Regions from separate parts of the Priestia sp. YIM B13489 genome, predicted to be linked through region 2. Evidence: riboswitches for the same ligand, from Rfam matches in the RefSeq annotation. Region 2 holds a riboswitch; each other region holds the start of a gene.
What was found. Region 2 has a riboswitch for S-adenosylmethionine ahead of metE (5-methyltetrahydropteroyltriglutamate--homocysteine S-methyltransferase). Riboswitches for the same ligand answer to the same signal wherever they lie in the genome.
Positions count from the first base shown of each region.

Region 1: it holds a riboswitch for S-adenosylmethionine, as region 2 does, so the genes downstream of both, mtnK (S-methyl-5-thioribose kinase) here and metE (5-methyltetrahydropteroyltriglutamate--homocysteine S-methyltransferase) in region 2, are expected to answer to the same signal.
Region 3: it holds a riboswitch for S-adenosylmethionine, as region 2 does, so the genes downstream of both, ACFX4W_RS23390 (bifunctional homocysteine S-methyltransferase/methylenetetrahydrofolate reductase) here and metE (5-methyltetrahydropteroyltriglutamate--homocysteine S-methyltransferase) in region 2, are expected to answer to the same signal.

Region 1 is NZ_JBHZOQ010000053.1:3,371,291-3,379,118, reverse strand. It holds gene ACFX4W_RS23170 (pyridoxal phosphate-dependent aminotransferase) at 1-435, opposite strand, end outside; gene ACFX4W_RS23165 (carbon-nitrogen family hydrolase) at 548-1,330, shown strand; SAM riboswitch class I at 1,422-1,572, shown strand; gene mtnK (S-methyl-5-thioribose kinase) at 1,708-2,880, shown strand; gene mtnA (S-methyl-5-thioribose-1-phosphate isomerase) at 2,916-3,974, shown strand; gene ACFX4W_RS23150 (hypothetical protein) at 4,109-4,273, shown strand; gene ACFX4W_RS23145 (methylated-DNA--[protein]-cysteine S-methyltransferase) at 4,274-4,777, opposite strand; gene ACFX4W_RS23140 (PAS domain S-box protein) at 4,796-6,952, opposite strand; gene ACFX4W_RS23135 (LutC/YkgG family protein) at 7,448-7,828, opposite strand, start outside.
Region 2 is NZ_JBHZOQ010000036.1:68,423-76,250, reverse strand. It holds gene ACFX4W_RS02220 (acetate uptake transporter) at 1-318, opposite strand, end outside; gene metE (5-methyltetrahydropteroyltriglutamate--homocysteine S-methyltransferase) at 461-2,755, opposite strand; cobalamin riboswitch at 2,905-3,093, opposite strand; SAM riboswitch class I at 3,173-3,283, opposite strand; gene ACFX4W_RS02210 (hypothetical protein) at 3,364-3,615, opposite strand; gene ACFX4W_RS02205 (metallophosphoesterase family protein) at 4,145-5,020, opposite strand; gene ACFX4W_RS02200 (hypothetical protein) at 5,263-5,451, opposite strand; gene ACFX4W_RS02195 (sugar porter family MFS transporter) at 5,596-6,975, opposite strand; gene araA (L-arabinose isomerase) at 7,123-7,828, opposite strand, start outside.
Region 3 is NZ_JBHZOQ010000053.1:3,417,456-3,425,283, reverse strand. It holds gene ACFX4W_RS23395 (YkvI family membrane protein) at 1-438, opposite strand, end outside; SAM riboswitch class I at 778-884, shown strand; gene ACFX4W_RS23390 (bifunctional homocysteine S-methyltransferase/methylenetetrahydrofolate reductase) at 992-2,830, shown strand; gene metH (methionine synthase) at 2,831-6,274, shown strand; gene ACFX4W_RS23380 (Cof-type HAD-IIB family hydrolase) at 6,656-7,453, shown strand; gene ACFX4W_RS23375 (hypothetical protein) at 7,511-7,717, opposite strand; gene ACFX4W_RS23370 (hypothetical protein) at 7,766-7,828, opposite strand, start outside.

The DNA.
Region 1 (7,828 bases), on a different contig from region 2:
CACTTCCATCTTGGCTTTTGCAAGCTCTACTCCAGACCAGTAATCAGGATACCCAGGATCCGGAACCAGCACCGTATCTCCAGGATTTAACAAGCACTGCGGGATTTCAACAAGTCCACCCTTTCCGCCAAATAAAATAGCTACTTCTTTTTCAGGATCTACATCAACGCCATATTCTCGTTTATAAAAAGTCGCAACGGCCTCTTTTAAAAACTGGTGCCCCCGAAATGGAGAATACTTATGATGCATAGGATTAGCACTTGCTTTTTGCAGTGTTCCTACAATATGTGAAGGAGTAGGCTGATCAGGATTTCCCTGTCCTAAGTTAATAACGTCGTGCCCTTGGGCCATTACTTTTCCTACCTTGCCCACAAGTGATGCAAAAAATTGTTTTGGTAAACTTTTTAATAGTTCCGATTGCTCAAATTGTTTCATCATCGCACACCTTCTCAAAAAATTCTTGAAATTCTAGTCACAAATAATATATTGTAATACTCAACTTGTAAAGTCATTTTTTTCAACTACTAAAAAAAGGACGGATGATAAAGTGAGTGTAAAAATTACGTGTTTGCAGCTTGATATTGCGTTTGGAAACCCAACTAAAAACCGAAAATATATCGAACAAAAAATGACGGAAGCCCTGAAAGAAAACCCTGATATCCTTGTGCTTCCTGAGCTATGGGATACAGCTTATGATTTGACGCGGCTAGACGAAATTGCAGATGATGAAGGACAGCAAGCCAAGCAATTAATCTCTCAGTTTGCTAAAACGAACGAAGTAAATATTGTGGCAGGTTCGATCGCGAAAAAAACAGAGCAAGGCATCACGAATACGATGTATATTTTTGACCGAAAAGGTCGTGAAGTATCACAATACAGTAAACTGCACTTATTTAAATTAATGGATGAACACCTGTATTTAGAAGCAGGAACAGCAAAAAATCTTTTTACACTTGAACAGTCACTGTGCGCAGGAGTTATTTGTTACGATATTCGTTTTCCAGAATGGATTCGGGTTCACACTAGCAGCGGAGCAGAAGTCTTGTTTGTTGTCGCTCAGTGGCCGGCTCCAAGACTTGCCCACTGGAAAGCCCTGCTCATTAGCCGTGCAATCGAAAATCAATGCTATGTAATCGCATGTAATCGTGTAGGCCAAGATCCTAATAACACATTTGCCGGACATTCCTTAGTCATCGATCCGTGGGGAGAAATAATCGCTGAAGCTGGCGATAGCGAAGAACTTTTGAGTGCTGAGGTTAACCTGGAACTTGTAAAAGAAATTCGTAAACAAATTCCCGTCTTTACAGATCGCCGTACAGAATTTTATTAATTATGTATTGACAGCCGTTTTTTTGCATGATACGATTTTCACCAGATATCATAAAATATTCAAACAAATCAAAATTGAATAAGTAATCGTACTCTTATCAAGAGTTGGCTGAGGGATTTGGCCCTGTGAAGCCCAGCAACCGACCGTCATTCCATCCTAAGATGGATCACACCCGTAAAACATGTTTTACAAAGGCACGGTGCTAATTCCAACAGAAAGTAATTTTTTCTGGCAGATAAGAGGTTTGAACACTACAATCAAGCCTCTTTCCAACGAAAGAGGCTTTTATATTTTCTAAAATTATAAAAGCCTCCATATATTCTTAAACCTATTAACTTAGTAAACAAATCAGTTTAATAAACTATGGAGGGATTCCGATGTCAACAACAAAAACAGAGAAATATCACCCTTTAACAGAAATTTCAGCAATCAAACTTGTGAAAAAGCTAGGTCTTTTTGATGCCACAGAAGCACTGACTGCCCGTGAAATTGGTGACGGCAACTTAAATCTCGTCTTTCACATCATAAATGATCAAACAAATAAATCCATTATCGTCAAACAAGCGCTTCCCTATGCAAAAGTTGTAGGCGAAAGCTGGCCTCTATCCTTGAACCGTGCCACAATTGAAAGCAATGCGCTCAAGCAATTCGGTGCATTTACGCCAGAACTTGTGCCCGCTGTTTATTACCACGATGAAACGCTTGCTGTTACGGTCATGGAAGACCTGTCTCATTTAACGATTTCTCGCGCCGGACTTATTCAAGGTGAAAGTTATCCTCTGCTCTCACAGCATATCGGTTCTTTTTTAGGACATATTGCGTTCAAAACGTCTGATTTCGCCTTAAAACCTCAGGATAAAAAAGAAGAAGTTGTTAAGTACAGCAACCCCGACTTATGCAATATTACGGAAGATTTAGTTTTTACAGATCCTTTTTTTGATATTGATACAAATGAATTTGAAAAAGCGCTGCGTCCTGATGTAGAAGAATTGTGGAATGATGGTGATGTAAAGCTACAAGCAGCAAAATTAAAATATAAATTTTTAACAAATGCGCAAACGCTAATCCACGGTGATTTACATACAGGCAGCATCTTTTCTAGCAGTCAAGAAACGAAAGTGATTGATCCAGAATTTGCTTTTTACGGTCCGTTTGGATTCGATTTAGGGCAATTTGTTGCGAATTTATTTTTAAATGCTCTTTCTCGAGAAACAAATCGCGAACCGTTATTTGCACACATTACGAACACATGGAACGTATTCAAAGATACCTTTACTGCGCTTTGGCATTCTGAAAACACTGAACCTTTCGCTAAAGATGAGCGCTTATTACATGAAATTTTAACGCAAACGTGGCAAGATGCTGTTGGATATGCAGGATGTGAAATCATTCGACGTACGATTGGCTTAGCTCACGTGGCGGACTTAGACGAAATTTCTTCAGAGGAAAGAAAAATTAACGCTAAACGTACTGCGTTAAAAATTGGACGCTATTTGCTTCTGCACCAACAAGATGTTTCACCAAATGAATTTGAACATTTACTTCGATAACGAATAATGTACACAATGAAAGGATCGGTATCAGCATGACAAATACACTATCACTTCCGCGCTCAGTGGAATGGAATGAATCATATATTACTTTATTAGATCAGCAGCAGCTTCCTGGCAAAGTTGAATATATTAAGCTGCAAACCATTAAAGACGTATGGGATGCTATCACTACCTTGAAAGTACGCGGAGCTCCTGCAATTGGCATTACGGCGGCTTTTGGTCTTGCTCTTTCTGCGCTTAGCTATGACACAGATTCAGTCAAGGAATTTAACAAAAAACTAGCTCTTGATCAACAGTATTTAGCTAGTTCACGCCCTACTGCCGTCAATTTATTTTGGGCATTGGAGCGCGTAGCGAAAAGCGCTGAATCCGCTTCGTCCGTTAATGAAGCTAAAACAAAAGTTGTTCATGAAGCTATTCAAATTCAAGTAGAAGATGAAGAAACGTGCTACCGAATTGGAGATCATGCTCTTTCTTTATTTAAAAAGAAAGATAAAATCATGACAATATGTAATGCTGGTTCAATTGCTACAGCTTATTACGGAACAGCCTTAGCACCTTTTCACTTGTCTAAGCAGCGCGATATTCCGCTTGAAGTATTTGCCTGTGAAACAAGACCCGTTCTTCAAGGTTCTCGCTTAACAGCCTGGGAACTTCAGCAGTCGGGAGTGGACGTGACGCTGATTACGGATAATATGGCCGCTCATACCATTAAAACAAAAGGAATTAATGGGATTATTGTAGGTGCTGACCGCATTGCAGCAAATGGCGATACGGCTAACAAAATTGGAACATATGGACTTGCTCTTTTAGCGAAAGCATTCGGTATTCCATTTTACGTAGCAGCGCCGCAGTCCACATTTGATTTATCTATTCAAGACGGCAGCAGCATCCCTATTGAAGAACGTTCACCTAAAGAAGTAACGCACATTGGAGATACACAAATTGCTCCAGACGGAATCTCTGTGTACAATCCAGCTTTTGATGTGACGCCAAGCGAACTGATTACGGCCATTATTACAGAGCATGGAATTATCCATTCCCCGTCTTTGGAATCCATTCAAAAAGTTTTATTGCAATCTGCTCAATAAAAAAAGCCGCTGCTATGCGGCTTTTTTTTGTTGAGCACTGGTTTTCACCTGCATTTGTAACACAATTGTAACAGTACTCTCTTCTTTTTCTACATATATTATAGGGGATTCTTTTTGAATAAGGGGGAGTAAATATGAGTTCAGAGCAAAAAACGGATAAAAACAAAGCGCTGAATCGTAAGCAGCACTATCAGCTATTCGATTTATCCAAAGATGAAGAACTAAATTCCCTTCCTTCTCCTCAGCAAATTGACGGTGTTTTTGTGCAGGGAGAAGGCTGGAAATTGGACGGTGAATAGTTATTTTAACTCCAGAGCGCCTTTTGCTACATTTCTTTCAAGCATTAATAGTTTCTCTTTTATATGAGTTTGGGAACCTGCATAACCTGTTAAAGCTCCATTTTTTCCAATCACACGGTGACAAGGTAAAATAATAGGCAGTGGATTTCGACGATTCGCTTGTCCCACAGCCCTTACGGCTTTAGAGCGATTAACAGACTCCGCTACATCACTATAAGACCACGTTTGTCCATAAGGTATACCTTTAAGCGTTAACCATACTTCTTTTTGGAAGTCTGTTCCTTTTATATCCAAAGGCAAATCAAATGTTAACGTGCGCCCTCCAGCATAATCCTGCAGCTGTCGCTTTGCTTCTTTCACATGATGATAATTTTCGTCATGGACAAGTTTTTTAAGCTGCTCGTTATGATCATCGCTATCAAACCAAATATGTTGAACCCCTTTTTCCGAGGCTACAATATAAATTTTCAAATCAGAAAATAAATTCATTTCTCCGTAGTACATATTTTTTATCCTTTCTAATTAAGCTGGAAGAATAACATGAAAAGCTGTGCCTTCTCCTATTTTGCTTTCCACTTCAATTCGCCCTTTATGTTCTTCGATAATTTTATATGAGACCATCAAACCGAGTCCCGTTCCTTTTTCTTTTGTCGTATAAAATGGTTCTCCTAAGCGCTTGATGCGCTCTTCGGGCATTCCGTCTCCTTGATCTCGAATGGAGACCGTCACGTAGTGCGGCTCTGTAGAGTAAACTTCAACAATAATTCTTCCTCCGTTTGACGTGACTTCAATTGCATTTTTAATGACATTTATTAGTACTTGCTTAATTTGGTTCGGCTCGCAGTATACCATTGGCAGGTGAGGAGACACACTTAGTTCAAACTGAATATTTTCTAAAAGCGCTTGAGCATTTAATAAATCAATCGTTTCTTTAACAACCCCAGCTAGATTTTTCTTTTCAAACTTTACGGCCTGTGGCTTAGCGAGTACGAGAAACTCTGTAATAATGGTTTCAATTCTTTTTAATTCGGATTTAATAATATCAAAATAAAGAGAGTGATCTTCTTGAATGCTGCTTTCTAACAGCTGCACAAACCCTTTTAAAGCTGTCATCGGGTTGCGGATTTCATGCGCAATCCCAGCTGCTAACTGGCCGACTACTTGAAGCGTATCCGATTTTCGAATCTGCTCTTGCATTTGATTTCGTTCCGTTACGTCTCTTAAAAGCGTCATATATAGACCTGGCAAGATATCTTTTTTCGTGGAAAATTCGATATTTTTAACTTTTTCGTTCCCCGTAACGTACGTAATCTCTCCTTCTGCTTCCCCTTTTTGCTCAATCGTTTCTTTATGCTCAATGACCGCATCTAAATTCGCTGAAGAAATAAAATCCTCCATGGAGTGCGCACAAATCTCCTCTTTGCTGAGTTCTAGAATATCACAAAGAGAAGAATTTACATCAACAATATTTCGCTTGCCGTCCCATAAAACTAACCCATCGATCGAACCATTAAAAATCTGTCTGAATTTCTCTTCGTTATTCCGAAGCTCCTGTTCGATTTTTGTACGTTCACTGATGTTTCGAAAAATCGTTAAATGGTCTCCTTCTATAATGCCTTTTTTCCCTGTGAATTCCAACTGTTTGATTTCTCCATTTGGCATGTAAAAAGGAAGCTGATTACGAATTTCTCCTTTTGTTTGAAACGTTTGGAGCACCTTTAACGCACTAAAGCTTTTTGTATCGATAAACGTATACAAATTGCTTCCAATTAATTTGTTTAACGGCAGCTCAAATGTACGCGAAGAAGCAAGATTAGCGTTCAAGATTTCACCATCATCTCTCCAAATCAAGATCGCTTCAATCGCATTTTCAAAAATAGCCCTGAAATTTTTTTCGCTTCTCAACAGCTGCTGCTCCATCAGCCGTTTTTCCGTCACGTCTCTCATAATGGACATATAGTATTGACTGTATATATTAGCCGTTGTGGTAAATTCAAAAAAAGTAACGTCTCCATTTTCGAGCCTGATCGGTAGCTCACCGCTTGTCTTTCCTTCTTGATGCAGAGTTCTCCATAATTTTTTCACCTTATAATGATAAGTAGGTTCTACAAGCTCTTCTAATGTTTTGGTTAGAAGCTGTGCTCTTGTGTAATTTAATCGTTCGCAAAATGAAGGGTTCGCGTCGATAAGCTGACCCGTTCGATCAAAAATGACAATTCCGTCTACCGCTTCATTAAATACATCCATAAACATATGATGACTAATAAACCGTTCATTTTCCATAATTTTGTGCTGCGTAATATCCCGAAATGTACACACAATAATGCCCGACATGTGACTATGTTTGTGTGAAGTAAATTCAACATGTTTCATCATGCCGCTTCGAAGCGTCATCGCGCCTTCATATTTAAAATAGCTTTCTTCTAAGAGTGCTGGATAATACGCTTCAATCATGTCATACGGAAAATACATCAGAAAATCTTTCATTTGATACGTTAATAGCTCATCCTTTGTTTTTTCAAACAGCCCGCAGGCTGATTCATTTGCATTTATAACTTGAAAATACTCATCAAATACGACAATGGCATCTAATACGTCATTAAAAATAGCTCGTAGCTGCTGTAATTCACCTTGCTGCTTTTGCTCAGCTTCAGATGTTAATTCTCTGTGTGGTGACATGCTCATTGCTCCTTTCTTTTGCACTTCCCATTTCCCCACCTTTTATCTATAGACTTAGTATTCTACAAGATTTGCTTTTTACCTTTTTAAAATTAGCCACGTTTATTCAAAATGCGACATTTCTTCACATTATCCCGCTATTTAGAAATGGAGCATGAATAAAAGAGGCTGAGACATAACAAAATGAATCCAATCTAAAGACGAACAAATGAGATGCATGAGCTAGCTGAACCGCTTGTGACACCGCAGTTGATTTCCGTGCAAGACTTCGCTTTCCGCGGGCGGACGGTGAGCCTCCTCGTCGCTTCTGCTCCTGCGGGGTCTCATCTGTTCCGCTTTTCCCGCCGGAGTCTTCGCCTTGCCCTCCAATCAACTGCTAGAAGGAATGAAACAGCTAAAACCTATGCTCAACATAACAAAGAAAACGAACCGTGAATCAAACATGTTGATTCACGGTTCGTTTTTCACTTCGGCTAAAATACGTTTGTCCCAGTCTCATCGATCATTCACTACAATATAAGTGGCTTGAATAGGTCCATGCACGCCAACGACTAAATTCATTTCAATATCGGCTGAATTGCTCGGTCCCGTAATAAAGTTAATGCAAGAAGCAATCGTTTCTCCTCGCTCTACTTTTTCATGAATCATTTCAGCGGCTTGTGTCATGCGAGGAACAATTGAGCTTTGAGGAATGATTGCAATATAAGTGGCGGGCAGCAAACTGACCGATCGTCCTTTTTCAGCGCTGCTGAACAAAACAACTGTGCCGGATTCCGCTAGCGTCAAATCACTGAAGGTAATGCCAACATTTGCTTGTTCAGCTAGTTTAATATTCTCATCGCCTTTTGCAGAATTCCATACATGAAGGCTACTGCT
Region 2 (7,828 bases):
ATCCGCTTCTTTTGCGAGCGCTTCTCCAAATGCTCCAAGCTGAATAAGCCATGTCATAGCTACACCTAGCCAAAATAACCCGAAGGCACCAAAAGCAGTTGCGCCGAAGGTATTATTATGTTTGAAATCTTGCATAGACGCGATTAACTGTCCTATTCCGCCTAAAAAAACCGCCCATGGCAATACCAATGAAACACCATCGGTTACCCCAAGCTTTTGAAACGATGCAACAAGTGTCACCATGGCAAGTCCGAATAGACCTAGCGCTGATGGATCCGCTGTTACAATTTTAACGTGCTGCGTGCTGTTGTTACTCATGTTGTACCTCCCTGATTTTAAAAACACCTTTAAAAAGATACAAAAATGTACGGGAAGTGTCAATGGATATTTTTGGCCTTTTAAAATCCCATAAGACCAAGCAGTGTAGCGGTTACACTGCTTGGCCTTTACTTTCTTATTATTAAACGTTTTGTAATAAATTTTTTCTGGTTTGTTTTGCAGACTCAACCATCACTTTTAAAGCTTCAACCGTCTCGCTGATTCCTCTTGTTTTAAGGCCGCAGTCGGGATTAATCCAAAATAATGCAGGATCAAGCACCTTTAGAGCGCGGTCAATGTTTCGCTGAAGCTCTTCAAGCTTCGGTACGCGCGGGCTGTGAATATCATATACGCCAAGTCCAATTCCTTGATTGTACGTATGTTTTTCAAACGCATAAATTAATTCACCGTGGCTTTTAGACGTTTCAATGGAAATCACGTCGGCATCCAGCGCTTTAATCGCATCAATAATCTCTTCGAATTCTGAATAGCACATATGCGTGTGAATTTGCGTCTCGTTTTGCACCGATACCGTCGCTAGCTTGAACGCATACACCGCAGCATTTAAGTAGCTGTCCCAGTTTTCTCGTTTTAACGGCAGTCCTTCACGCAGCGCCGGTTCATCTACTTGAATCATTGAAATGCCCTGACTTTCAAGTGCTTCTACTTCTTTTCTAAGAGCAAGCGCAATTTGATTTGCGACGTCGTAGCGCGGGATATCATCACGCACAAACGACCAGTTTAAAATCGTAATCGGACCCGTCAGCATTCCTTTAAGCGGCTTATTTGTTAGAGACTGTGCGTAGACCGTTTCTTTGATCGTCATCGCCTGCTCATACGATACATCTCCGTAAATAAGCGGCGGCTTCACGCAGCGAGAACCGTAAGATTGCACCCAGCCAAACTTCGTAAACTGAAAGCCTCCTAATTTCTCACCGAAGTATTCGACCATATCCGTACGCTCAAACTCTCCGTGCACAAGGACATCTAAGCCGATGTTTTCTTGAATTTCAATCCATTTTTTTATTTCCTCGTTAATGTACGCTTCATATGCTTCATCGCTTAACTCGCCTTTACGCCATTTTAGACGCTCTTTTCGCACTTCTTTTGTTTGCGGAAAGCTTCCAATCGTGGTCGTTGGAAGAAGCGGCAGTTGAAACGCTTCTTGCTGAACGCGCTGACGTACGTCAAACGGCGCTTGTCGCTCTGCTTTATAGCTGTGCAGCTGCTTCAGCTCTTTTTGCACATCTTGACAATTTCGAAAAGATGATCCATTTAATGCTTGAATTGCCTGCTTGCTTACGCTTATTTCTTCTTCTATTGCTTCTTTTCCTTGCTGCACCGCTTTTGTTAACAGCGTAATTTCCTTTAGCTTTTCATCTGCAAAAGAGAGCGCATTTTTCAATACTGGATCAATCGTCTCTTCATTTTTCACCGTGACAGGAACATGTAGCAGACTTGATGAAGGCTGAAGAATCAAACGGTCTTTTGATACGGCTTCTTCAATTTCACTGATCGTTAAAAGCTGCTCGTCCAAATTTTCACGCCAAATGTTTCGTCCGTCAATCACTCCTGCTGCCAGCACTTTATCAGTTGGAAAACCATATTTATTAAGGGCAGTGAGATTTTCGCCTCGGTCATGCACAAAGTCTAAACCAATTCCTTCAACAGGAAGAGACACGACTTCTTTATAGTAATCAACGCTGTCAAAATACGTTTGTAAAATGACTTTTACATTCGGTGCTGCTTCCTTCAAAGCTTGATAGACTTCTTTGTAAAGCGCCAGGTCTTCTTTTGATAGCGTTGTAGCTAAAACCGGCTCATCTATTTGTACCCACTCTACTCCTTCTGCTTGCAGCTCCGCTAAGATAGTTGCATAAAGCGGAACAAATTGTTCAACTACTTCTTTAAACTCACTTTTTTTATATCCTTTTGACAGCTTCACAAATGTTACTGGACCTAAAATAACGGGCTTGCCTTCAATATTCAGCTTCTGTTTTGCTTCTTTGTAAAATTGAAGCGGGCGATTTTCTACAAGTGCCGGCGTACATTCCTCAAGCTCTGGTACGATATAGTGATAATTTGTGTTAAACCATTTTGTCATCGTAGAAGCTACCGCACCTTTTGTTCCTCGCGCGATGTCAAAATACGTTTCAAGCGATACCGGTCCCCCGTCATAATCAAAGCGCTTTGGCACTAGACCAAACATAGCGGCTGTATCTAACACGTGATCGTATAAGCTAAAATCGCCGACTGGAATCAATTCAATTCCTGCGTCACGCTGTTTTTTTAAATGCCCTAGACGAAGAGACTCAATTTCCTGCAAAAAGATATCTTTCTCTAGTTTTCCTGCCCAAAACTGCTCAAGCGCTTTTTTCCATTCTCGTTTTTCACCAATTCTTGGATAACCTAAGTTTGAACTTTTTACACTGCTCATTTTTTCCACTCCCTGTATATTTTTTATCGGTAAACTAAAAAATCTCTCTTTTCGAAATGAAAAGAGAGATGATACGCATACTTAACTAAAGTTGAGATAGCCTGTTTTTCTCAACACGTATTCCTCACTCCTCTCTATATCCCGTAGAGCTTAAGTGCATACAACAGGCAGGTCTCCTGACTTAGGTTCATCGCTTCCTATCCCTTCCCATTTCAACATGAAACAGTGGTTAATAAGTTGCTCCCCATTACAGTGGCGGGACCGCGCCGGCTTTTCACCGGTCTTCCCTTTTAAGCTGCGTACATTCGTTACACAGCACCTGATGCATTTTTATAAAATTGTTCATTCAAAACATATTCACATAAAATAAAAAGCCTCTCTATCACGAATAGAGAGGCATAGTATCTATGAAATCCTCTCTTATTTTTCAAAGCTGTACGCTTTGCAGGATGTAGCACCTTTTCAACAAGAATGTTAAATGGTTGCCGGGCTTCACAGGGCCAGTCCCTCCGCCTCTCTCAATAAGAGTTTTAATTGTTTATAATATTTTGAATGTAGAGTCATCTTAACACCTTACATTTATGCTGTCAAAAGAAATTTCAAAAAAATTAGTTTTTAGGAGGCGCTGACGCTAACTTTTGCCTTAACAATTTGTAATCATCTTTTCGGTGCGTTTCGATTAAATCTTTTGCCCCTTGGTGATATCCTGACGAATAAATGTACTCTACCGCTGTTTCGATAAGCTTTCTTTTTTCTTCGGCACACTCCCGGTCCATTAAGGGGAACAGTCTACCTAAAAGGTCATTTAAATCTTCCTTGATAAAACGATCAAGTCCTTCTTGCATCTTTTCGTTTGCCATGATTGCTCCTCCATTTGCTGTGTATGTTCTAAGCCTCTATAAACAGGCATTTCACTGTAAATTTTAAGATAAAGTTAAGTCATTAAACAGTATATCAAGTGAATGTTTTTCTTTAATTACATATGTAATACAAATATATGACAAATATAGAGAATATATCATCATTCATTATCTATTATAACGTTTGACTGAGCCTTCTGCTACAAGGTTTCGTTAAGAGTTATGCACATTTTTCCAAAAGAGGTTGAGACATCACCAAATGAATCCACTCTAAAGGCAAATGGAATACATGAGCTGAATCGCTTGTGACACCGCAGTTGATTTCCGTACAAGACTTCGCTTCCCGCAGGAGTCTTCGTCTTGTCCTCCAATCACCTGCTAGAAAGACCTATACACATGAAACCTACGTTTGCCTTAACAAAAAAACGAACCACTAATCACACATCTTGATCGATGATTCGTTTCACTTCGTCTAAAACCCTTTTGTTCCAGCCTCTTTTTTTGAACCTAGCTTTCTACTTTCTTGTTTTTACAAACAATTTCTTCGAGGTCGTCCAAAATCCTTCCAAAGAAGAGGACCTAAAATGTCGTACCTGCTTACAAAAAATTCCGTAAAATTATAATTATTTAAAATTAAAGGCGGCTCAAAATCAAGGGGAGCGCCGGCGCCTCCTGACAATACAAAATCAGTGCCTCTTCCAAGCGTAAACGACCCGTTTCTGTTTTTTCTAATAAACTGCTCGTCATACGCATGCACGTGGCTGACTAACACTTTTTTCACGCGGTGTTCTTGAATTAAATCAAAAAATTCTTGACTTTGAGGAGTCGTTACAGGAAACCCTTCAAGATTTGACCACCGGCCAATATTTGGCTGCGCATGCATAGCTACAACGGTATTACGAGGAGCATCCTCTAGCTGCTGCTCTAAATAATTCAGCTCTCTATCTGTAAATCCATATATTTTATTCTTGGGACTGATGACATTATTTAATGCGATGCACCGGAAGTTGAAGACAGGAATATCAATGACCCAGTGTACTTTTCCGATAGTGGCTCTGAAGTTTTCGAGATTGCTTTCATCAAGGTACAGTTCATCATGATTCCCTACGCATACAAACATAGGAATGTTCGGGGCGATTTTTTCAACAACCTTAACAAAGTGCTCCAAATACTCTTTTTTCCCTGTATAGACGGTGTCTCCCCCATGAATAATAAACAGCGGGTTCAATTCCACCGCCTTTTTTAACACAAGCTCAAATTCACCGCTCATCGTGAAACAATTATCGTTTGGTCCGTCACCTCTGCTGTCTCCCATAAAAACAAAGTTAAATGGATCTCTCGGATTTAATTGTTTAATTCTTTGCTTTAATAACTTTTCAGAACGTTCATGAAGCGTCAAATTCATCAACTAGTTAATCCCCCTATTAATAAATAAATTTAGTTAAAAGTAAACAAGCTTACTTATTTATATGAGAATTTGTTGATGATGGTCACTACCTTCTTGTAAGCAGAACGCACATTTAGCTTTCGTTTTAGAAATTGCTAGTTATGAATATCTATTAAAGTCTACATTATGATAAGCTAACCTATCTTTCCATTTTATTAGGCACTAATAGGACAGGGTAAAAGATGAACTCTCTGTATCTACTAATAAGAAAGAGGCTGGGGACAAACAAAGGCCGACATGAGCTGAACCGCTTGTTCCCCCGCAGTTGATTTCCGTGCAAGGCTTCGCTTTCCGCGGGCGGCCGATGAGCCTCCTCGTCGCTTGTGCGCCTGCGGGGTCTCATCTGTTCCGCTTGTCCCGCAGGAGTCTTCGCCTTGCTCTCGAATCAACTGCTAGAAGAAACGAAACAGCTGAAACCTGCGTTCACCATAAAAAAACGAACCACTAATCAAAGTGTTTGATTAGTGGTTCGTTTTTCACTTCAGCTAAAATACTTTTATCTCAGCATCTTACATTTAAAACATTTACGACAATTAAACATATTTATTACGCTCAACTGGACTTACAGAATTTCTTCCAGAACGAGCTGCCATGTCCGTTTCAATTTGCTCTAGGCTACGTCCTTTTGTTTCAACAACTACAAAGCGTATGAAGAATAAACCGAGAATACAAATGATCCCGAACGTTGAAAAGATAACGCCCAAACTAAACTGATCAGCTAAGATAGGGAACACAAGCCCTACTGCCAGCGATCCCGTCCAGTTAAAAGCAGATGAAATCCCAGCACCGATGCCGCGTACAGAAAGCGGGAAAATTTCTCCTACAATAATCCACGTAAGCGGCGCCCAAGAAAACGCATAGCAAAGGATAAAGCAGCAAAGAGCAATTAACGTAACCCAGTTAACAACGACTTCATTAACGCCTAACGCTCCTAGAATAGCCGGTGTAAAAAATGAAAGAGCCATACCCGCGCCGCCAATCGTAAGAATGGTACGGCGGTTGAATCTATCGACAAACTGCAGAAAAATAAGTGTTGTCACGACAAAGATTACCCCAACAATAACCGTAAAACCAGCAGCTACCTGCGGGGCTAAACCAACTTGACGAGCAATGCTTGTTGCATAATAAACAATTGAGTTTGAGCCTTGAATCTGCTGAAAAGTTGCCATTCCGACGCCGATAATTAAAGCTAGACGAAACTTTTTCTGAAACAGCTGCTTAATGCCTGATTGTTCATGCACAGCTACGCTTTCAATTTCAGACACTTCAGCTTCTACTTCAGCTGTTGAGCGGCGAAGCGTACGCAGCACTTCACGCGCTTTATCTGGCATTCCATTTTTAATTAAGTAGCGCGGCGACTCTGGAAGCTTGATCATACCGATGCATAATACAATTGCAAAAATACCGGCGCTGCCAAGCATTAATCGCCAGCTGTTTGGAACCGGCTCAAAAATAAAGGCTACGATATAGCTTAATAATAATCCAATTACAATCATTAGCTGATTTAAACCTGAAAGCTTCCCGCGAATATGAGCGGGTGCGATTTCTGACATATAGGCAGGAACTAAAGAAGAAGCCGTTCCTACTGCTGTACCTAAAAAGACGCGCGCAATCGTTAACGTAATTTCCTCTGGTGCAATCGCGGAACCGATGGATCCTAAAAGAAAGATGATCGACGAAATTAAAATTAACTTTCTTCTTCCAAACTTATCGCCTAATAATCCGCTTAAAATGGAACCGATAATTGCTCCTCCCATTAGCGACGAAACCACAATCCCCAGCCAGAGCGGACTCAAATGAAACGCTTCACGGATATGACCTTCTGCACCAGCAATAATCCCAATATCATAACCGAATAAAATACCGGCAAATGAGCCGAAGAAGAAGATAAACTTACTTGATACTTTACTCATGATTATAGATCCCCTTTGTATTGTCTTAGTTTTGCTTCCTATCACACAAATTTAAAACGCTTTCATTTATTTCTAAAAACGGCGTTCTTTTACTAACACTATATTTTCACTTTCAAGGAAGCAGCGCTCCCTCGAAAGTAGTGATGCTTACTTAATAATGACGTACTCTAGATCCACAAGCTTTGCATAGCTCACGATTTGATCCGTCGTTAAATTTAATGAAAGAACCGTATGATGGCCTCCTCCGTTTTCAATCCACGCTTTAACGCCGTCTTGGAAGTTCGGCTTAATGTTCCAAAGCACGCGCGCCACGGGAAGATGTGGAGCTGGAACTTCCGGCTCAAACGCCGATACTTCGTTAATTAACAGCTTGTAATGCGTGCCGAAGTCGGCCATGGAAACCACTACGCCTTCTCCTTGTTTACCGTCAAACACTAAGCGGGCCGGATCTTCGCGGTTACCGATACCCAAGGGAGAAACGATTAGTTTTGGCTTGTTTACTGCTAGCGTCGGGTCCACTTCAAGCATGTGTGATTGAAGCACTGACTCACGTCCGGGTGCTAATTCATACGTGTAGTCTTCCATAAAGCCCGTTGACTGATTATGGCTCATTACTTTAAGCAAGCGGTCAAGCGCTGCTGTTTTCCAGTCTCCTTCACCAGCAAAGCCGTAGCCCTGTGCCATCAAGCGCTGTACGGCTAGACCTGGAAGCTGTTTCATACCGTATAGATCTTCAAAGTTAGTGGTAAAGGCGCTGTAGCCGCCTTCATCTAGAAAACGTTTAATCGCAATTTCATAGCTTGCCTGTACTTTTACGCTAGACTCCCAGTCTTCTGCAGAATAATCACCGTAG
Region 3 (7,828 bases), on a different contig from region 2:
AACAAGAGAATTAACCATTAAAATACCGTTAATTCCTTTTGCGATAAATATATAAGTTAAAACAATTGTAAAAATCATCCCAACAGGAGGCCACAGCCCAAACTGTTCTTTTCCTATTGCTCCCGTACTCGCTAGCATGACTGAAGTTACTCCAAATAAAATGACAATCATTACACCGTTTACCACTTTTCCAAGCACATCACCAAATAAATATGTATTAAGCTGCTGATAAGAAGAAGCCCCAATTGCGTGCGAAAGCAGCATCATTTTTGAACCTAGCCAAATAAAAAACAAGCCGCTGACCAAAATTCCGACCATTCCAAGTTCCCCGTACTGTGTAAAAAATTGAACGATTTCCTTGCCTGTTGCAAAACCGGCTCCTACAACGGTGCCTACATACGTAGCAGCAACCTGCAGCGTGAGTTTCCACCTTTTCATGCCCATCACCCTTCTATCCTTCATAGTTCACTATATGTAGAAACGATAAAAAAAAGACGAGCCTTTTCACGTGTAAATCTACGCACATCCCAGTGCTTGTGCCTTTTGGTTTATTTTTTTCATTTTCTTTTTGTATTTCTCACAAAAAACTCTTTAACCCCTAACATAACAGTCATTTTCAAACAAAATATACGGATATTTTCCCTTTAGCTTTTAAATTTTCCTCAATATTTGCTGGAAATTCACAATTTACTGTTGTATAATTTCTAAAAATCAGATAAATTATTAAATAAGTATTCTTTCTATTTAAAAAAATATGTTTCAATTATATACAATTGATTCTTATCATGAGAGGTGGAGGGACTGGCCCTTTGAAACCTCAGCAACCAGTCGTTAGAGACATGGTGCTAAATCCAGCAAGCAATTTATTGCTTGGAAGATAAGAAGGCGAAAAAAGTCTTCTTCTTAAGAAGACTTTTTCTATTTTATCGGCATATTGCATAAAACGAATCACTCGTGAAATAGAAGCGGAACAATTTAAGGAGGTTTTGACATGGGGTTACTTGAAGATTTAAAGTCTAAAATTTTAATTGGGGATGGTGCCACTGGTACCCTCCTTTACTCACACGGTATTGACAGCTGTTTTGAAGAACTAAACATCACCAAACCAGAAGAGGTTGCTCGTATTCACAGAGCCTATGTAGAAGCTGGTGCAAACGTTATTCAAACAAATACGTACGCTGCTAATTATCAAAAACTTGCCCGTTATGGATTAGAAGATTCAGTCAAAGACATCAATGTTGCTGGTGTAAAATTAGCGAAACAAGCTGCAAAAGATCAGGCTTACGTGGTTGGTACACTCGGCGGAATTCGTTCTTTCCAAAAAAACGCTATTAGTTTAGAAGAGGTTAAGCGAAGCATTCGTGAACAGATGTTTTGGCTTTTAAATGAAGGCGTGGATGGCCTTTTGTTTGAAACATACTATGATTTCGAAGAATTAAAAACCGTTCTTACACTGGCAAGAAAAGAAACGGATAAGCCTATTATTACTCACGTTTCCCTGCATGATATTGGCGTACTGCAAGATGGCCGCCCTTTAGCAGATGCATTAAAAGAATTAGAGGCGCTGGGAGCAGATGTTGTCGGGCTAAACTGCCGTTTAGGTCCTTATCATATGATTCAGTCTCTTGAAGAAGTACCGCTTCCTGATCGTGCTTTCTTATCTGCTTACCCTAATGCCAGCCTTCCGGCGTATGTGGAAGGAAAGCTGGAATATGAAACAAATGAAGACTACTTTGTAGAAAGCGCGCGTTTATTCCGCGAACAAGGGGTTCGCTTAATTGGAGGATGCTGCGGTACAACACCAGCTCACGTACGCGCAATGTCATCTGCCTTAAAAGAGCTGCCTCCGATTACAAGCAAAGTTGTTAAAATGAGACCTGCCGTTACGGTTCAAGAGCGTGAGCAGCAGGATAAACCTCATATGCATGAAATTGTGAAGAAGCGCCGCTCGGTTATCGTCGAGCTAGATCCGCCTAAACAGCTTGGTCCGACGAAATTTTTAGAAGGCGCAAAAGCACTTGATAAAGTCGGCGTAGATGCTATTACATTAGCTGATAATTCTCTTGCCTCACCTCGCATCAGCAACTTGGCAATGGCAACACTGATGCAGCAAGAAACAAAAGCACGACCGCTTATTCATATTACCTGTCGCGACCGAAATTTAATTGGACTTCAATCTCATTTAATGGGACTTCATACGCTAGGAATGAATCAAGTACTTGCAATTACGGGTGATCCGTCAAAAGTTGGCGATTTCCCTGGCGCCACTTCGGTCTACGATTTATCTTCATTTGACTTGATTAGTTTAATCGCTCAGTTTAATGAAGGACTATCTTATTCCGGCAAACCACTTGGTCAAAAAACCAATTTTTCCATTGCAGCTGCCTTTAACCCAAACGTGCGTCACTTAGACCGAGCCGTTCAGCGTTTGGAAAAGAAAATCGACTGCGGGGCTCACTATTTCATTACTCAGCCTCTCTATTCAACTAAGCAAATTGAAGAGGTATATGAAGCAACCAAACATTTAACAACACCGGTATATATCGGTATCATGCCGTTAACAAGCGCAAGAAATGCTCGATTTATTCACCATGAAGTACCTGGAATTAAATTATCAGAAGATATTCTAGAACGCATGGATGCAACGGGAAATGACCGAATCCGCGGTGAAGTCGAAGGTCTTGCGATTGCAAAAAGCTTAATTGATACAGCATATGAGTTATTTGACGGTATTTACTTAATTACGCCGTTTATGCGCTATGAAATGACCGAAATTCTAACACGCTATATTCATGACAAGCAACTTGTTACATCAGAAAGGAAGATATAAATGAGCTCACTTATCGAACAACAACTAAAGAAGCGAATACTCATCATCGATGGAGCAATGGGAACGATGATTCAAGATGCTGATTTAACCGCTGAAGATTTTGGCGGCGAAGAATATGAAGGCTGCAACGAATATTTGACTCGAACAGCGCCTCATGTGATTCAGCGCATTCATGAAGAGTACTTTGCAGCAGGTGCTGACATCATTGAAACCAATACGTTTGGCTCAACATCTACCGTACTTGATGAATACGATTTAGGTCACTTGGCGTATGAATTGAATATCGAAGCTGTGAAGCTTGCTTGTGCAGCCCGCGATAAATATTCAACTCCCGAATGGCCTAGGTTCGTAGCTGGAGCTATCGGTCCTACCACTAAAACTCTCTCTGTTACCGGAGGTATTACATTCCCTGAGTTAGTAGAATCGTATGAAGAGCAAGCTCGAGGTTTGTTAGACGGCGGCGTTGACTTGCTTTTAGTCGAAACCTGTCAAGATATGCTGAACGTAAAAGCCGCATTTTTAGGTATTACAGCGGCGTTTGAAAAACTAAAAACCGAAGTTCCTATTATGATTTCAGGAACAATTGAGCCGATGGGAACAACTCTCGCTGGTCAAGATATCGAATCTTTTTACTTATCACTGGAACACATGAAGCCTCTTTCAGTCGGACTTAACTGCGCGACAGGCCCTGAATTTATGACGGATCATATTCGCTCTCTTTCAGACCTAGCCACTTCAGCAGTTAGCTGTTATCCAAACGCTGGACTTCCGGATGAAGAAGGCAATTATCATGAATCCCCTGAGCTGCTTGCTCAAAAAATTAAAGGGTTTGCTGATAAAGGCTGGCTGAACTTTGTAGGCGGATGCTGCGGTACAACGCCTGCTCATATTAAAGCACTGGCGGAAGCGGTAAAAGAGGTTGCGCCCCGTTCGCTTGATCGCTCCGAGCATAACCATGCTGTAACCGGTATTGAACCGCTTGTATATGACGATTCTATGCGCCCTCTTTTTGTGGGAGAACGTACGAATGTAATCGGTTCTCGCAAGTTCAAGCGTCTGATTGCGGAAGGAAAAATTGAAGAAGCATCTGAAATTGCGCGTGCTCAAGTTAAAAATGGTGCTCACGTTATTGATATTTGCTTGGCAGATCCGGACCGTGAAGAAATGGAAGACATGGAGGAATTTATTCAAGAAGTTGTAAAAAAAGTGAAGGTTCCTCTTGTAATCGATTCAACGGACGAGAAAGTTATTGAAAAAGCTTTAACGTACTCGCAAGGTAAGGTCATTATTAACTCCATTAACTTAGAAGATGGTGAAGAGCGTTTTGATGCAATCTTACCGCTAGCAAAAAAATTCGGTGCAGCTCTGGTTGTCGGTACAATCGATGAAACAGGCATGGCCGTTACTGCAGAACGAAAAGTAGAGATTGCTAAACGCTCACATGATTTGCTTGTTGAAAAACATGGCTTTAATCCAAAAGATATTATTTTTGACCCTCTTGTGTTTCCTGTAGGGACTGGTGATGAACAATACATTGGTTCTGCTGAAGAAACAGTTAAGGGGATTAAAATGATTAAAGAAGCCCTGCCTGATTGCCTGACCATTCTCGGCGTAAGTAACGTGTCATTCGGTCTTCCTCCAGTCGGACGTGAAGTACTAAATGCGGTTTACCTTTATCACTGTACGCAGGCTGGACTCGATTATGCCATTGTTAATACCGAAAAGTTAGAGCGCTATGCTTCTATTCCAGAAGCTGAAATTGAGCTTGCTAATGCGTTATTATTTAACACAACTGATGAAACGTTAAGCACGTTTACCGACTTTTATCGTGATAAAAAGAAAGAAGCAAAAGTAGAAATTTCTACGTTAACACTCGAAGAACGATTGGCAATGTATATTGTCGAAGGTACAAAAGAAGGATTGCTTCCTGATTTAGAACAGGCTTTAGCTCAATATGATGATCCGTTAGATATTATTAACGGACCGCTTATGAAGGGGATGGCGGAAGTTGGACGTTTGTTTAATGACAACCAGCTGATTGTAGCAGAAGTGCTTCAAAGTGCGGAAGTGATGAAAGCATCCGTTGCCTTTTTAGAACCTCATATGGAAGCAACTGAAAATGATTCTGGAAAAGGCAAAGTTATTCTTGCAACGGTTAAAGGCGACGTGCATGATATCGGTAAAAACTTAGTAGACATCATTTTAAGCAACAATGGTTTTAAAGTAATAGATTTAGGAATTAAAGTAACGCCCCAGCAGCTGATTGAAGCAGTAAAAGAAGAAAAGCCAGACATCATTGGCCTGTCAGGTCTTCTAGTAAAGTCAGCTCAGCAAATGGTTTTGACTGCCCAAGATTTAACACAATCAAGCATTGATGTTCCAATTATGGTAGGAGGCGCTGCCCTTTCCCGTAAATTTACTGACTTTAAAATTGCCCCGGAATATGAAGGTGCGGTCCTCTACGCCAAAGATGCGATGGACGGATTAGCGTTAGCAAATAAGCTGCAGAACAAAGAAGAAGTTATTCAGCTTTTAGCAGATTTAAAAACGCGGCAAGAAAAGAAAGTAACGGTTCGAGAACGCCAGCCTCAAACCGCTCAAGCAGCTACGGCTGTTTTAGAAAGATCCGCCATTTCAACGGACTCTCCTGTTTTTGTACCTGCTGATTTAAAGCGCCACGTTGTTAAACACTACGATTTGGCACAGGTTCTTCCGTATATTAACTGGCAGATGCTTTTAGGCCATCACTTAGGACTAAAAGGAAAAGTGAATAAGCTGCTTGCTGAAAAAGATGAGCGTGCTGTTCAATTAAAAGAAACCGTTGATGACCTGCTCGAACTGGCACTAAAAGAAAACTTAATTAAGCCAGCGGTTATTTATCAGTTCTTCCCTGCTCAAGCAGACGGAAATGATTTAATTATTTATGATCCTGCTGATGAAAAAACAGAAATTGAACGCTTTACCTTCCCTCGACAAGCAAAAGGACAGTTCTTGTGCTTATCTGATTTTGCAAAGCCTAAAGAAAAAGAGATGGACTATGTATGTTTCTTCTCTGTAACAGCAGGAACAGGCATTCGCGAACGCGCGGCGAAATTCAAAGAAAACGGCGAGTTTTTAAAGAGTCACGTGTTCCAAGCTCTTGCGCTTGAACTAGCTGAAGGATTAGCAGAACGTGTTCATCAGCAAATTCGTGACCGCTGGGGATTCCCCGATTCGCCTGACTTTACAATGGCGGAGCGTTTTTCAGCCAAATACCAAGGTCAGCGTTTTTCATTCGGATATCCTGCATGTCCAGACCTTGAGGACCAAGCAAAACTGTTTAAATTACTTAAACCTGAAGACATCGGCATTCAGTTAACAGACGGTTTCATGATGGAACCAGAAGCTTCTGTTACAGCCCTTGTTTTTGCACATCCTGAAGCGAAATATTTTAACGTATTGTAAAATATGGCCGCGGTCTTTTAGACCGCGGCTGTTTTTTTACAGTGAACAAACCTGAAAAAAAGGCTGCGACAAATGGGTTTTAGCTGAAGAAAGATCCGAACCGTAAATCCAGATTCTTAATTGAGAATCAACTGCGTTCGGATTTTTTTCATTGTGATCGTGAACTGGATTTCATGTAGCTGTTTCTAGCTGTTGACTGAAGGGCAAGGCGAAGACTCCTGCGAAAAAAATTGATGCAGTTATGTCTTAATCTCTTTGAATTCACCGCCGGTCTGAGCTTTTTTTATGAGTTTCTTGGGAAACACTGATAGAATAAGGAATGTAATAAATTTGTAACGCTCTTGTCACAGCAAATTTTTCAGGGAAAGGAATTTTCAAGCAATGATTAAATTATTTGTAAGCGACTTAGATGGCACTCTTTTACACGAAGAAAAATACGTAGAACAGCATAATGCAGACGCACTTAGTGAACTTCAGCGCCAAGGAGTAGAGGTTTGTCTTGCGTCTGGACGAATGGATACGGAAATTTTAAAGATTTCTACTGATATTAATAATACATTTCATCGCATTAGCCAAAACGGAGGATTTGTGTGGACCAAAGAAAATCAAGAACTTCATGGAAAAGTGTTTGAAGATGATTTAGCGGTTCAACTTTATAAAAAAACGATAGATCCTAACCGTATTACGCTTGTCTGTTCAAACGACACGAATTACGTAGAGCAGCGAAATGAAATTATTGAAGCGATTGAAACTCACATGTTTTTCCCTATCGAAGAACAAATTGAAATGACGGATTCATTTGGTCACGCTCTTTCTCCATCTAAAATCACGGTTCTTGGAGATCATGATGAAATGGTAGCTCTGCAAAAAGAAGTGAACGAAGAGTTTGGTGATTATATTGATACATATATTTCTGCCAAGCAGTGTTTGGATATTATGCCTAAACATATCAGCAAAGGAAATGCCATTGAAATTTTATTAAATCATCTTCAGCTAAAACCAGAGGAAATTGCATGTGTGGGGGATTCATTTAATGATATTCCTATGTTTCAATTAACGCCGAACAGTTTCGCTATGGCTACAGCTCCTGAAGCTGTGCAGCGCCACGCCTCTGCTGTTGTGTCATCTGTTAGTGAAGCAGCGGGTATTGTTTTAGAAAAAAATAAGCAAACCATCTAAAAAAAGCGGTCAACGTTTAAATTGACCGCTTTTATCTATTTAATAAGAAAACGGTAGTTATTTTTTCCGTAAAGAACGAAAAAATTCACCTAAGCTTTTTTGCTTTCCATCTGCATGCTCTCCGTGATTAACCAAGCTGCTGATTCTTTCTCGTCGAACAACAACCATAATAAGAGTGGCAAAAAAGATAATGGAAACGGCAATGACAACCAGTGCAAGAACGGATGCTACAATAGCTTCAGAAGTCGTTAGTGACGATAGCATCTGCCTCGTACACCTCCATTTCGTTTGTGGCGAAAAGGAGCCTAGCAATTAGAAATGCAAATAATCTTTTTTCTCAGCTTGATGCATGTTATTATACACCATTTTCATTTT